DNA from 2 places in the Novosphingobium sp. YAF33 genome. Region 2 is predicted to be linked to the other one. Evidence: riboswitches for the same ligand, from Rfam matches in the RefSeq annotation. Region 2 holds a riboswitch; the other holds the start of a gene.
The links. A riboswitch is a leader RNA that binds a small molecule or an ion and turns the genes downstream of it on or off. The one in region 2 is predicted to bind S-adenosylmethionine.

Region 1 (6,981 bases), on a different contig from region 2:
ACGCCGGTAGTGCCGCCTCCGACATGTCGCGCCGCCTCCAGCAGGGCGCCCAGGCGCAAGGCTGGCTGGCGATCGAGGCGCCGCGCCTCTACCGCTACGACCATGACCATGGGCGCGGCGTGAAGCAATCGATGTCGGCCACATTCGTGCGCCGCTTCCTGGAGGCCGGCGGCGCGCTGCTTCCGGCAACCCGCATCGCCCGGCTCCGCCGCATGAACGGCCACTGGATCGCCGAGGGCACGCGCCGCGGCGAGGATGGCAGTCGGCGCGCGGTCACCTTCCGCGCGAAGACGGTGGTGGTCGCCTGCGGCGCGGTCCAGACGCCCGCCCTGCTGCGCCGCTCGGGGATCACGAAAAACGTCGGCGACAGCCTGCGCTTTCATCCCATGGTCAAAGTCGTCGCCGAATTCGACCGCGACGTGAACCATCCCGGAGACTTCGACCCGGTCCACCAGGTCAAGGAATTCGAGCCGCGCTTCGGCATGGGCTGCTCCATCAGCACGCCGGCCATGCTCGGCGTCGCGCTGTCGGGGCGGCCCGGCCACTGGGACCTGGTGGCGGAGCGCTGGCGGCGCATGGGTATATATTACGTCCAGTCCGGCGGCGGCGAGGCGAGCGTTCGCAACCTGCCCGGCTTCGAGGATCCCATCGTGCGGGTGCGCTTCTCGCAAGGCGATCTCTCGGTGCTGGGCGAAGGCCTGCGCCGGCTGTGCGAGGCGCTGTTCGCGGCGGGTGCGCAGCGGATCTATCCCTGTCTCGCAGGCTATCCGGACCTGCATTCCCCGGCGGACCTTGCCGGCCTGCCCGAACTGCTTCAGGCCAGCGACGGCAACGTCACGTCGGTCCACGTCTTCTCGTCCTGCCCGATGGGCGAGGACGACCGGCGCACCGCGGCCAATTCCTTCGGCAAGGTTCACGGCACCGACGGCCTCTACATCAACGACGCCTCGCTGCTCTGCGGGCCCACTTCGGTCAACCCGCAAGGCACGGTCATGGCCGTCGCCCATCGCAATGCCACCGAGGCGCTGACCCGCCGGTTCCACTGAACGGGTGAGGTGCGGGCCGGGTCGGCCCGCACCGACGCCTTTTGCCGCGGCGCCAAAGGCCAGCCGCGCTCTATCCCTCCATCATCGGGAATCCGACAAGAAGCAGCGTCCTGCCCGCGGGCCTTCCGGTGTCCCGGCGCATGCCTCACGCTGCGGCGCAAGCCTAGCCGGCCTGGCCCGCCTTCATGACCAGCAGCGGAGACTCCCGCCGCATCGATACCAGCCAGCCCAGCGCGAACAGCGCGGTGGGCAGCCAGAGCAGCAGATGGGCCAGCAGGATCGTCGCCGTCGCCTGCTCGGCATCGACGCCGACGGCGCGGTAGGAAAGCATGCCGAAGAATTCGTAGGACCCGAAATGGCCCGGCAACGCGGGCACCAGCGTGCCCAAAGTCGAGAATGCAAAGGCCACCAGCGGTTTCAATGCGCCGCCCACCTCGCCGCCCAGGCTCACCCAGGCACCGAGCATGACGAGGCTTTCCAGCAGCCACAGCGCGAAGGACAGCAGGACCATGCCCAGGATGCGGCGCGGATCGCCGGTGCCGCGCACGGCCCCCGCCACCGAGCGGGCGGTCTGGGCAATGCGGGCCACCAGAGACACGGGAAACGTGCGTTCGGCCCATCCGGCCACCGCCTCGATCGCGCCGGGCGACAGCAGAACGAGCAGGCTCGCCCCTACCGCCACTAACAGCACGAGGCGAAACTGCGCCACGATCTCGGCCGGCAAGGCCGTGTCGACCAGAAGCAGCGCCAGCCCGGCGACCATCAGGATCGAGACGAGATCGAGCACGCGCTCCACCACCATGGCGCCGAGCACATGGCCCATCGGCAGCGAGAAGCTGCGGTGGAACCAGTAGACGCGGAACACGTCGCCGAGGCGGAACGGCAGGATATCGCTGATCCCGAAGCTGGCGACGAAAGGCGCAACGCTCGGCCCGAACGGCACTTGCCGCCCGCCCGGATCGAGCAGGACGCGAAACCGCCAGGCGCGGAGCAGGAAATCGAGCCCATAGGCAAGCAGCGCCAGCACCAGCGGCGGCCAGCTCGCCCGCGCCAGCAAGGCGCCCACGGCCGCCATGTCCACCGAAGTCCAGAGCAGCCCCAGGAACACCGCACCAACCAGGGCGCCGAGCCAGAAGCGCAGTTGTCCGCCGCCCTTTTTGCTGCCGGCGTCGCCCTCCGCTCCTGCCGCTGCCCGGTCCATGGTCAGCCGTTGTCGCTGATCTGGGACTGATACTTGACGAAAAGCGTGGCCAGGGTGGTGCGGCTGGAAATGTCGAGCTTGCGGTAGATGTTGTGCAGGTGGATGCTCACCGTGCCTTCGGTCGATCCCACCATCCCGGCGATGGCCTTGTTCGAGAAGCCCCGGCAGACCAGCGCGCTGATCTCCTTTTCGCGCGGCGTCAGGCTGGCGATCTCGCCGCCGATATCGACGCCGCCGCCGCGCTTGGCCTTGGCCACGAGGTCTTCGGGCAGCCACTTGCGGCCGGCCATGACCTCATGCAGGCAATCCAGCAGCGAATCCGAGGCATAGTCCTTCAGCAGCAAGCCCCAGACGCCAAGCCCGATGGCCTCGGCGATTTGCCTTCCGGTCATCGTGGCCGAGAGGAATATGACCCGCACAGGCCAGCCGTTCTCGCGAATGGCACGCAGGATCGCCAGTCCGCCGACATCGGGCATCGACACGTCGAGCACGGCGACTTCGGGCCGCTTGTCGCGGATCACCGCCAAGGCGCGCGTACCGCTGCCCGTCGCTTCCACCAGTTCGACTTCGCGGGTCGCCTGGAGCAGGTCGGCCAGCCCGCGCAGCAGCAGCGGATGGTCGTCGGCAACCAGGACCCGGCAGGTCTTGAGGTTCACGACGCTCATGCCGCCTCGTCCAGCGGGATGACCATCGTGACGCGCAGCCCGTCGGCACTGTCATTGAGCGCGATCGAGCCGCCGAGCTGCATGGCGCGGCTGCGGAGCGAAACCGGGCCGATCCCGTTCGCCGCCGGTCCCAGCCCGCGCCCGTTGTCCACCACGCCGAGTTCGAGCGCGCTGCCAACGCGCCGCGCTTCCAGTGCGACGCGGGTGGCGGACCCGTGGCGCACGGCATTGGCCGTCGCCTCGGAGAACAGCGCGATCACTTCCTCCACCAGGTTGCGCGGCAAGTGGGTGGAACGGCCGTGCCAGTCGAACGCGACGGTGACGCCCCATTTCTTCTCCAGCAGGTCCGCCTGGCGGCGCAAGTCCGCCACCATATCGGTGGGCTGGTCCGCATAGACGTCGCGCTGTTCCTCCACGAAGCGGCGAATGCGCCGCTGCTGCTCGGTGACGAGTTCCTCGATCGCCTTGAGGTCCTGCGCCACCTCGGGTTCGCGGGCGGCCAGGCTGCGCAGTTTCAGACTGGTCGCCGTGAGATCCTGGAGCACGCTGTCGTGCAGGTCCTGCCCCAAGCGGCTGCGCTCCTCGGCACGGGCACTGTCGGCGCGCCGTGCCACAAGCTCGACGTGCTCCAGCTCGGAACCGGTGCGCGCGGCGATGATCTCGGTCAGGGCCAGGGCATCTTCGGGGCGGCCGTCCGGGTCCACCACGATCATCGCGCCGCGAAAGCGCAGGCCCGAAAAGCCGGAGCGCACGGCGTAGTCGTGCGGCAGGGGGCGCGGCAATCCCAGCGCATCGAGCGCCAGCGTCAATCCGGACATTTCTGCGGGGCTGACGAGGCTGGCGCGGGTGCGGTCCATGAAGTCCAGCCGCGCCTCGGCGAAGACGCTGCGGAACGTCGCCGGGTCGAGCGGCAGCAGGCGCAGGCCTTCCTTGCGCCAGTGGGCGATGAACCCGGTCGGCTCGTCCTGCTCGCGCCAGATGAGGATCAGGCTTTCGCAGCCGGTGATCGCGCCGGAATGGCCGCAGAGTTCCGCCAGCCAGCCGCGCCGGTCGCCGACGCCCGCATCCATCGGCCAGCCGGCCAGGCGCGCCAGCCGTTCGCGGCTGCTCTCGCGGTAGGCGCCGAAATAGCCGAGCATCACCGCGCAGACCAGGAAGTAGACGGTGCGGATAATCAGCACGTTCAGTTCCGATTCCCCGTCGAGGATGTCGGGAATGCCGATCGTGAACAGCACCACTTCCAGCATGACCGCGCCGATCATGGCGCCCATGAAGCCCCAGCGCACGGTCATCGCCAGCAAAGTGAAGGGCAGGAACGAGAAGAAGGGGCTGGTCAGTTCGTTGGTCAGGAATGCCAGCCAGCCGAGAATGGCGGTGTCCAGCACATGTACGAGGAAATGGACCGGACTGTCGACCGGCCGCCGGATCGGCACGGCCACCAGCACGATCGCCATGACGAGGTAGATCGCCAGCACGTCCTGCACTTCCGCGCGGTAGCGGCTGGGCTGGGTGGGGTCGAGATAGATGGCGATGACGGCGAAGATCGCCGTAATCAGCCGTCCATAGCTGATCAGCCGATTGGGATCGGTGATCAGCAAGGCATTGCGTGCCCGGCTGACGCCGGATGCCGTCGCGTCGAAAGTCCGCCCCATGTGTTCTTCGGTTCCTCGCGCCCGCGCGGCATAACGGCCGGAAGCGTAGGAAAAAGCTACGAAGCTGCCGCAATTTCGTCGAGTCAGACTTACTGCTGATCGGCCTGCGAAAAGGGATAAGTGTGCGGTCGAATCCGCAGAACCGGTTGACGAATTCGGGCGCTGGGCCTAGTCAGCGCCCCAGCATCAAGAGTCGGGATCGCGCCCGGCACCAACCTGCTCCCGAGCAAGGTGGTACCTTCGCAGACATGCGAAGGGATGTGGCCGGACCGGCAACAAACGGGTTTTCCAGCTGCATCGCCGTCGTTCCTTCCCGGCTCGCCCGAAGTCCATCGCGCGCCAGAAGGAAGACCGCATGTCCGAACAGTTCCCCTCAGGACCCACGCAGCAGTTCGCCAGCGACAACTATGCCGGCATCTGCCCGGAAGCGTGGAACGCCATGGAGCAGGCCAACCGCGGCTCCGCGACCGCTTATGGCGAAGACGAATGGACCCGCCGCGCCGCCGACGCCTTCCGCGACCTTTTCGCCACCGACTGCGACGTCTATTTCGCCTTCAACGGCACGGCCGCCAATTCGCTGGCGCTGGCCGCGCTGTGCCAGTCCTACCACTCGGTGATCTGCTCGTCCTCGGCCCATGTCGAGACGGACGAGTGCGGCGCGCCGGAGTTCTTCTCCAACGGCTCCAAGCTGCTCGTCGCCCAAAGCGCTGACGGCAAGCTGACCCCCGCCGCCATCCGCGGCCTGGCGACCGGCCGCTCGGACATCCACTTCCCCAAGCCCCGCGTCGTCACGATCACCCAGCCCACCGAAACCGGGCAGGTCTATACCGTGGCCGAGATCGAGGCGATTTCCGCCACCTGCCGCGAACTCGGGCTGAAGCTGCACATGGACGGCGCCCGTTTCGCCCATGCCTGCGCCGCCCTGGACTGCGCGCCGGCGCAGATCACCTGGCAGGCCGGCGTGGACGTGCTCTGCTTCGGCGGCACCAAGAACGGCATGGCGGCGGGCGAGGCGGTGATCTTCTTCGACCACGCCCTGTCCGAGGACTTCGCCTATCGCTGCAAGCAGGCGGGCCAGCTCGCCTCGAAGATGCGCTACCTTTCGGCGCCGTGGATCGGCGTGCTGGAAACCGGCGCCTGGCTGGGCAATGCCCGCCACGCCAATGCCTGCGCCCGCCGGCTGGCCGGCGCCGTCACCGGGATCGAAGGACTGGATCTCATCTTCCCGGTGGAGGCCAATGCCGTGTTCCTGGCCGCGCCCGAGCCGGTGCTGGACGGGCTGCGCGCCCGGGGATGGCGTTTCTACACGTTCATCGGCGGCGGTGCGCGGTTCATGTTCGCCTGGGATGCCGACCCCGCCCAAGTCGACCGTCTCGCCGCCGACGTGATCGCGCTGGCGCGGGAAAGCACCCTCGTGCCGCAAGGTTCGGGGATCGCGAATTTTCAGAGAAGCTCTGAGGAATTGGCAGTAAACACCGCATAACTTGCATGTTACGATCGCCCTTTGTGACGAGACGGGGGGCGATCCTTGGCAGAAGTGCGCAAAACGGCAGTCATTCTCGTCCACGGCATCGGCGAGCAGCGGCCGATGGACACGCTCTGGAGCTTCATCGACGCGGCATGGTCGAAAGACCGCTCGCTCGTCGCGGGCTATGACAATACCGTCTACTCCAAGCCCGACGTCACTTCGGACAATTTCGAGCTGCGCCGGGTGACGACGCGTTACTTCGACCCGCCGGATCCCCGCCGCGTCGATTTCTTCGAGTATTACTGGGCGCACATGATGATCGGCAACRCGGTGGCCGGGATCGGCCGCTGGATCGCCTCCCTGTTCTTCCGCAGCCCGCAGAGCATTCCGCGCGCCTACCTGCCCTACTGGATCGCGGGTTGGCTGGTGGGCCTGGCGATCACCATCGCCATCGTCGCCTGGCAGCTCCTGTCCGGCGACGAAGCGGATCACCGCCTCTGGTGGACGCTGCTGCCCGGCCTGATCGGCCCCGCGCTCACGAGCGTGATCGTGGGCATGCTGGTGCCCTATGTCGGCGACGCGGCACGCTACTTGCGCGCGGAGCCGGACAATGTCGAAGCCCGTCAGCGGATCCGGGCCGGCGGCGTCGAGCTGCTGCGCAAGCTGACCGAAAGCGGCGAGTACGACCGGATCGTGCTGGTCGGCCACAGCCTCGGCTCAGTGATCGCCTATGACATCCTGACCCAGGCCTGGGCGCAGCTCGATCCGCTTCGCCTCCAGGCGCTCCATGCCGCCGGCTCGCCCCTGTTGGAACGACTGACCGCGCTGGAGAAGGCCGGGGCGGTACTCGAAGCGGCCCGGCGCGGCGGCGATTCTGCCCTGGAGGAAACCGCCCTGCCCGCCTGGCGCAATGCCCAGCGCGCCTATCGCCGCGCCCTGGCCGGTGTGC
Region 2 (6,981 bases):
CTCCGCGGCGCGGGAAAAGGATCCGAGGCGGGCCGCGGTCTCGAAAGCGTGCAGCATCGCCATCGGTGGCAGGTAGCGGCGGTCGTCCGGCTTCATTCCATTCGCTCATATCATTATGCGTGGAATTGGGGTTATTAGCGGAAAAGGTATCGGCCAACATGCCAAATATGCATGAAGATCGCCGCGCTTGGCCGCGCGGACGCCTTGTGCGACGGTGTTGCAGGGGCTGGAAGGAGCTGCGGGATGCGCGAGATCAATTTCGATGGGCTGGTCGGGCCCAGCCACAACTATGCGGGCCTTTCGCTGGGCAACATCGCTTCCGCTTCCAATGCCGGCGCCACGTCGGCCCCGCGCATGGCCGCGCTGCAAGGGCTGGGCAAGATGCGGCGCATGCTGGCACTGGGCCTGCCGCAGGGGCTGCTCCTGCCGCAGGACCGGCCCGATGCGGACTGGCTGCGCAAGCTGGGCTTTTCGGGCAGCGACGATGCGGTTCTGCGCGCCGCCTGGGAGCAGGACCCGGCGCTGCTGCGCAATGCGTTCTCGGCCTCATCGATGTGGACCGCCAATGCCGCCACCGTCTCGCCCGCGCCGGATACGGCGGACGGACGCTGCCATCTGAGCGTGGCCAACCTCTCCACCATGCTCCACCGCGGTATCGAGCATGACCAGACCTTCCGCCAATTGCGGCTGGCCTTTGCCGACGCGCGCTTCTTCGCGGTTCATCCGGCCCTGCCGCCCGGTCTGGGGGATGAAGGCGCCGCCAATTTCATGCGTCTGGGCGAAAGCCATGCGGAGCGGAGCCTAGAGGTCTTCGTTTACGGGGAGCGTGCGGTCCAGGGCAGTGCAGGGCAGGTCTTTCCCGCCCGCCAGCACCGCGCGGCCAGCGCGGCCATCGCCCGTCGCCACGGCCTTGCCGCCGCCGATCATACGCTCGTCCCGCAAGGCGAGATCGCCATCGCGGCGGGAGCCTTCCACAATGACGTGGTTGCCGTGGCCAATGAAAACGTGCTGTTCACTCACGAACAAGCCTTTGCCGACCGCGATCTGGTCTACCGCGTCCTGCGCCAGCGAGTGCCGGGCGCGGTCATCGTCGAGGCACCGGCCGCGCGGATAAGCCTCGACCTCGCGATCCGCACTTACTTGTTCAATTCGCAGCTGGTGACGCTGCCCGGCGGAGACATGGCGCTGATCCTGCCGCAGGAAGCGCGGGAGGCCTCTGCTGTCTGGGAATGGCTGGAGGAAGTGGTCGCGGCGGACAATCCCATTCGCCGTCTGGAAGTGGTCGACGTGCGCGAATCCATGCGCAACGGCGGCGGCCCGGCCTGCCTTCGTCTGCGCGTGGCGGTATCGCGGGAAGCCCATGCGGCCATCGATCCGCGGTTCCTGCTGGACGAGCGCGCCTGCGACCGGATCGAGGCGGTGATCGCGCGGGAATGGCCGGAAAGCATCGCGCCGGGAGACCTCGGCGAGCCGGACCTGTGGCACCGCTGCCGCTCCGCGCGCGCTGCCTTGCTCGATGTGCTGGGCTTCGCAGCCGGAGAGCTTTGAGGCGGGCCAGGTTTCTGGTTCGCCGGATCTTCCAGGTCATCAGGTGTTTCCACCCGATTGGAACATGCTTCAGCCTTCGGGTGTCTTTTTGACGACAAGCGTATCGGCGGCAATCCAGCCCAGCAGCGCCGAAGTGTTGCTGCCGAAAGTCGCCTGCGCCAGTCCGCTCCGGTCGCGGCTCCCCACGACCACGAGATCGGGCGCGAATTGCATGATGGCGCGGGCGAGCACTTCGTCGGGCGCGCCGAGTTCCAGGCGCGGCGTGATCCTGGCGGCAAGCGCCGCCGGCAGGGCTTCGTTAGCGAGAAATTCGTCGAGCCGGGCGCCTGCCTCGCGCCGCAGTTCCTCGCGCATGCCGTCGGAATCGACCCAGCCGCGAAACGGTACGTGATAGGCGTGAACCACCTCGATCGGTACCTGGGGGAAGAGTTCGCCGGCAGTGCGCAAGGTCCGCAAGGCATCGACCGACAAGTCGACGGCCACCAGCATGCGCCGGTACGGCGTGCGGGCGCGTTGCTTGACCACCAGCACCGGAGCGGCGGCATTGCGGATGATATGGTCTACCGCCGTGCCCAGGAAATAGTCGCCGAGGTGATTGAACCGGGCGATGCCGGTCACGATGAGCGAGGGGGCAAGGTCCTGCGCCACGTCGGCAATGGTGTCCGGGGCGGGACCGGCGGGCAGGAGGATGCGGACATTGCCGGGATCGGCCGGCAGCGTCTGGCGCACATCGTCTTCGGCCACCCGTTCCTCGGGGCGGAGGGCGTGGAGCACGCACGTCTGCACCTGCCATTGTCCGCCGAGCATGAGCGCCCGGTCCACCGCGCGGTCGCTTCGCGGGCTGAGATCCGTGGCGACGAGTACCGGTCCCCGTTGTTCTGCCATGCGCGGTCCCTTCTCTTCCTTCGTTCCCGGGCCGTCCGGCCTTGCGGCGCCCGGATGTTCAGTCCTTTCAGGCCGCCTCGACCGGAGCCTTCCGGCGCGAGGCGGTGAGGCGCAGGACGGCGAATCCGGCCAGGGCGGACACGATGGAGCCGCCCAGCACGCCGATCTTGACCTCGTCGATGAGGATCGGATCGCTGAAGGCCAGCCCGCCCACGAAGAGGCTCATGGTGAAGCCGATGCCGCAGAGCAGGCACATGCCGTAAGTCTGCATCCAGGTGGCGCCGCTGGGCCGCTTGGCGATGCCGAGACGGGCGCAGAGCCAGAGCGCCAGGAACACGCCGATCTGCTTGCCCAGGAACAGGCCCCCCGCTACGCCCATGGGAAGCGGCGCGATCAGATGCTCCATGCCCAGGCCCGCCAGCGAAACCCCGGCATTGGCGAAACCGAACAGCGGCACGATGGCATAAGCCACCCAGCCGTGAAGCCCGTGTTCGAGGCGGTGCAGCGGCGATTCCTCGCTGTCCGGCGCGCCGGGCGTGGCGCGGATCGGGATCAGGCTTGCGGCCAGGACGCCGGCGATGGTCGCATGGACGCCCGACAGCAGCACGGCCAGCCAGAGCGCCGCGGCCAGGATCAGGTAGGGCCACAAGGCCTTCACGCCCACGCGGTTGAGCACGAACATGACGCCCATGATGACGCCGGCCGCCAGCAGGGCGGCGCCGTTGATCTCGCTGGTATAGGCCAGCGCGATCACTGCGACGGCGCCCATGTCGTCGACGATGGCCACCGTCGTCAGGAACAGCTTGAGCGAGGCGGGCACGCGCTTGCCGAGCAGCGCCATGACGCCGATGGCGAAAGCGATGTCGGTAGCCGCGGGAATGGCCCAGCCGCGCGCGAGTCCGGGCGTGGACCCGGCGATGGCGAGGTAGATCGCCGCCGGGCAGATCATGCCGGCGGCCGCGGCGATCGCGGGCAGCGCGCGATCGGACCAGGTGGACAAGTGCCCGTCGACGAACTCGCGCTTGATCTCCAGGCCGACGAGCAGGAAGAACAGCGCCATCAGCCCGTCGTTGATCCAGTGGGCGAGAGACATCGGCCCGATCATGACGTGCAGCGTGTGGAAATAGGTGTCGGCAAGCGGGCTGTTGGCCACGATCAGCGCCAAAGCTGCCGCGACCATCAGCAGGATGCCGCCGGACGCCTCACTGTGCAGGAAGGCGCGCAGGGCGGAACGGGGGCGCTTGAGCAGGGGCATCGATGTCGAGCGTTCTCGTCGGGATGGCGGGCGGGAAAAGGCGGCGGACATGGCCCGATGCCTTTGCAGATACCGGCCAGCCTAACCGGGATGCGACCCGAAGGCCACCCCAAGCGCTGCACTCCCCGCCGGTTTCCGGCAGGAGCCTCCGTACTTTAGGGCGTGGGTACCGTTTCGAGGGTGGGCACGGGAGCGGCGGTGGTGGCAGGAGCGGGGGCGGGCCCGGAAGCGGCCGGCTGGACAGGGGCCGCGGGGGAATTGCCCTGCGGTGCGGGAACGGCGGGCTGTGCCGGTGCCGGTGTCTGCTCCGTCACGTCCTTTGTCGCTTCGGCCTTGGCTTTGGCTTCCGCTTCCTTCGCCTTGTCCTTGTTGTCGGCCGTCTTCATGCTCGGGCCGTAGACCGGCACCACGTCGGGCGTGATCCGGCCGTGGAGCGCCTCGATCTCCGCCTTGCGCTGCCTCAGGTAGAGTTCGCGGTAGGCGGCGTAGGGCTTGTCTTCCTTGCGGATCTTGTTGATCCGCTCGTCGAAGGCTGCGCGCTCGCCCAGTTGGTCGACGATGGTCATCGGCAGCACGACCGCCGGATTGGTGAAGGGCTTGCCGATGACGGCGGGCACCAGCAGCCTGTCGACCGAATCGCCGATGATGTCGCGCAGCGTCGTCGGGCCGACGATCGGCAAATAGAAGAACGGACCGGGGCCGACGCCGTAATAGCCCAGCGTATTGGCCAGCCCATTGGGGCGGTAGGGCAGGTTGAACGGCTTCTTCTTGGCCACGTCCACCAGGCCGGCCACGCCCAGCGTCGTGTTGATCGCGAAGCGGCCTGCGGTTTCCGCCGCCTTGCCGGGCTTGAACTGCAACAGGTAGGCGGCGAAGACCACCGGCTCGCTCAGGTTGGTGAAGAAATTGCGCAGCCCCTGGCGAACGGGGCGCGGCAGGCCCTTGTTGTACGCCTTGGCGACCGGCTCCAGCACGGCCTGGTCGACGGCCTGGACCGCCTTGAAGGATTCGATGTTCAGCTTCTGCAGCGGATCGCCCGGCGGTGCCGGTTCGGGCGCGGTGACGACGATGACCGATTCGGGCTCGTCGGAAGCGGCTTCCGGCGGGGTGGCAGAGGCGGCCGGCGCAGACGTGTCAGGAACCGTTGGGGCCGGATTTGCCGGGACCGCAGGATCGGAGACCGGCGGGGTAGTCGCATCGGCAGGCTGAAGTGCCGCCAGCTGAAGGGCGCCAACTTGCGGGTTGCCAACTTGCAGATCACCCGCCTCTGCCGCGGTATCGACGGCGAAGTGAACAGGAGCGTCGGGCACCGACGGGCCCGTCATCAACAACGCCACGGCGGCAGCCGGCAAACTCATTCGATGGTCCTTAGCATATCGCGGTCTCTGCAGCGAAGACGATTTTTCCGCGATCAGGCAATTCCGCTGGGCTTTCCGGCCGCTAGGCTCGATTTCCGCTTTCGTCAATTGGACCGGCCGATGGCTGTCGCATCGCCCAAGCGCCCATTCGCCGCCTCTCGGACAGGCCGTTGCAAGATCGGGCCGAAGCGCTTATGACGCTTCCCAGCATCAAGAGTTGGGATGACGCCCAACGCCAACCTGCCGATCCGGGCAAGGTGGCACTCCCCTCGGGGAGGATGTGGCCGACCCGGCAATCAACGGATCAAGCCACCAGCGTCATCCCCGAAAGAGGACCGACGCAAGTGCCCATCAAGATTCCCGACGATCTGCCCGCCCGCTCCATCCTGGAAGCCGAAGGCGTGGCCGTGATGCGCGAAAGCGATGCGGTGCGGCAGGATATCCGCCCGCTGCGGATCGGGCTGCTCAACCTCATGCCTGACAAGGTCAGCACCGAAACGCAGCTCGCCCGCCTGCTGGGCGCCACGCCCTTGCAGATCGAGCTGACCCTGGTGCGGATCAGCGACCATGTCGCCCGCAATACCTCGGCCGAGCATCTCGAAGCGTTCTACCGCCCCTGGTGCGATGTCCAGCACGAGCGGTTCGACGGTTTCATCATCACCGGCGCCCCGGTGGAGCGCATGGCCTTCGAGGAAGTGCGCTACTGGCCGGAGCTGCGCCGCATCTTCGACTGGACGCGTACGCACGTCCATAGCTGCCTGACGATCTGCTGGGCCGCGCAGGCCTTCCTCCACCACTTCCACGGCGTGCCCAAGCATGCGCTCGACGCCAAGGCCTTCGGCGTATTCCCCCATCGCAATCGCGCGCCGAACTCGCCGTTCCTGCGCGGCATCTCGGACGAATTCGCAGTGCCGGTCTCGCGCTGGACGCAAGTGCGCCGCGCCGACTTGCCAGAGGGCGGCGATTTGCGGGTGCTGGCGGAGAGCGACGACAGCGGGCTTTGCCTGCTCCACGATCCGGCCCGCCGCGCGCTGCTGATGTTCAACCATCTGGAATACGACGGCGACACGCTGGCCAACGAATACAACCGGGACGGCGGCCCGATCCCGGCAAACTACTACCCGAACGACGATCCCTCGCTGCCGCCGATCAATGCCTGGCGCAGCCATGGCCACTTGTTCTTCGGCAACTGGATCAACGAGATCTACCAGACGACACCTTTCGACGCCGCCTCCATCGGCCAGTCGGCGCGGGGCGAAGCGGCAGCGGATGAACGGGCCGCAATCGGGTCGGCCGCAATCGAGCAGGCCGATGGGCCGGTAGACCTGGCCCCGGCGTAACCTCGATGCCGCGCGCGGCCCGGCCGGTCGCGGAATTTTTTCCAGTCGAATGAAGCATTTGTAAATTTCTGTTGCCGGGATCGGCGGGGAGCGACGCGCATCCCGGCCGTCCGGGGGCATGGCGTCCTATAATGTCACTGCCCCCTATCGTCCCATAACAGGACTTCCATGCATTTCGCTTCTTCCGCCGGGTTGGTCCTGGCGCTGTTCTTCCTGCCCGTCACTGCCCAGGCCGCCGACGATACGCCCGACTTTTCTGTCTCGGGTGCCGCCACGATCATCAGCGACTATCGCTTTCGCGGAATTTCGCTGACCGGCAAGGATCCGGCGGTCCAGGCGACGATCAATCTCTCGCACAAGAGCGGGGTCTACCTCGGAACCTGGGCCTCGTCGCTCGACATGGGCGATCGTTACGGCCCCACCGAGGTGGATTTCTACGGCGGCTGGGCCGGGACGGTGGCTGCCGCCACCACGCTCGACGTCGCCCTGGCCTATTACAGCTATCCCGGCGGCGAACGCCCGGCGACGGGGAGCGGCGCGGCGAAAATCGAGTATTTCGAGACGACCGCCCGGCTCACTCACGATTTCGGCCCGC

Region 1: another riboswitch for S-adenosylmethionine. It lies ahead of AB4Z00_RS23620 (threonine aldolase family protein); the one in region 2 lies ahead of AB4Z00_RS25455 (homoserine O-succinyltransferase).

The regions. Positions count from the first base shown of each region.
Region 1 covers NZ_JBFRCW010000017.1:24,686-31,666, forward strand. Annotated here, with positions in the region: gene AB4Z00_RS23600 (GMC family oxidoreductase) at 1-1,046, shown strand, start outside; gene AB4Z00_RS23605 (lysylphosphatidylglycerol synthase transmembrane domain-containing protein) at 1,210-2,247, opposite strand; gene AB4Z00_RS23610 (response regulator) at 2,250-2,912, opposite strand; gene AB4Z00_RS23615 (sensor histidine kinase) at 2,909-4,564, opposite strand; SAM-I-IV-variant riboswitch at 4,743-4,854, shown strand; gene AB4Z00_RS23620 (threonine aldolase family protein) at 4,920-6,047, shown strand; gene AB4Z00_RS23625 (alpha/beta fold hydrolase) at 6,102-6,981, shown strand, end outside.
Region 2 covers NZ_JBFRCW010000025.1:1,895-8,875, reverse strand. Annotated here, with positions in the region: gene AB4Z00_RS25480 (LysR substrate-binding domain-containing protein) at 1-96, opposite strand, end outside; gene AB4Z00_RS25475 (N-succinylarginine dihydrolase) at 244-1,548, shown strand; gene AB4Z00_RS25470 (universal stress protein) at 1,618-2,433, opposite strand; gene nhaA (Na+/H+ antiporter NhaA) at 2,501-3,688, opposite strand; gene AB4Z00_RS25460 (MlaA family lipoprotein) at 3,844-5,046, opposite strand; SAM-I-IV-variant riboswitch at 5,249-5,356, shown strand; gene AB4Z00_RS25455 (homoserine O-succinyltransferase) at 5,391-6,386, shown strand; gene AB4Z00_RS25450 (TorF family putative porin) at 6,555-6,981, shown strand, end outside.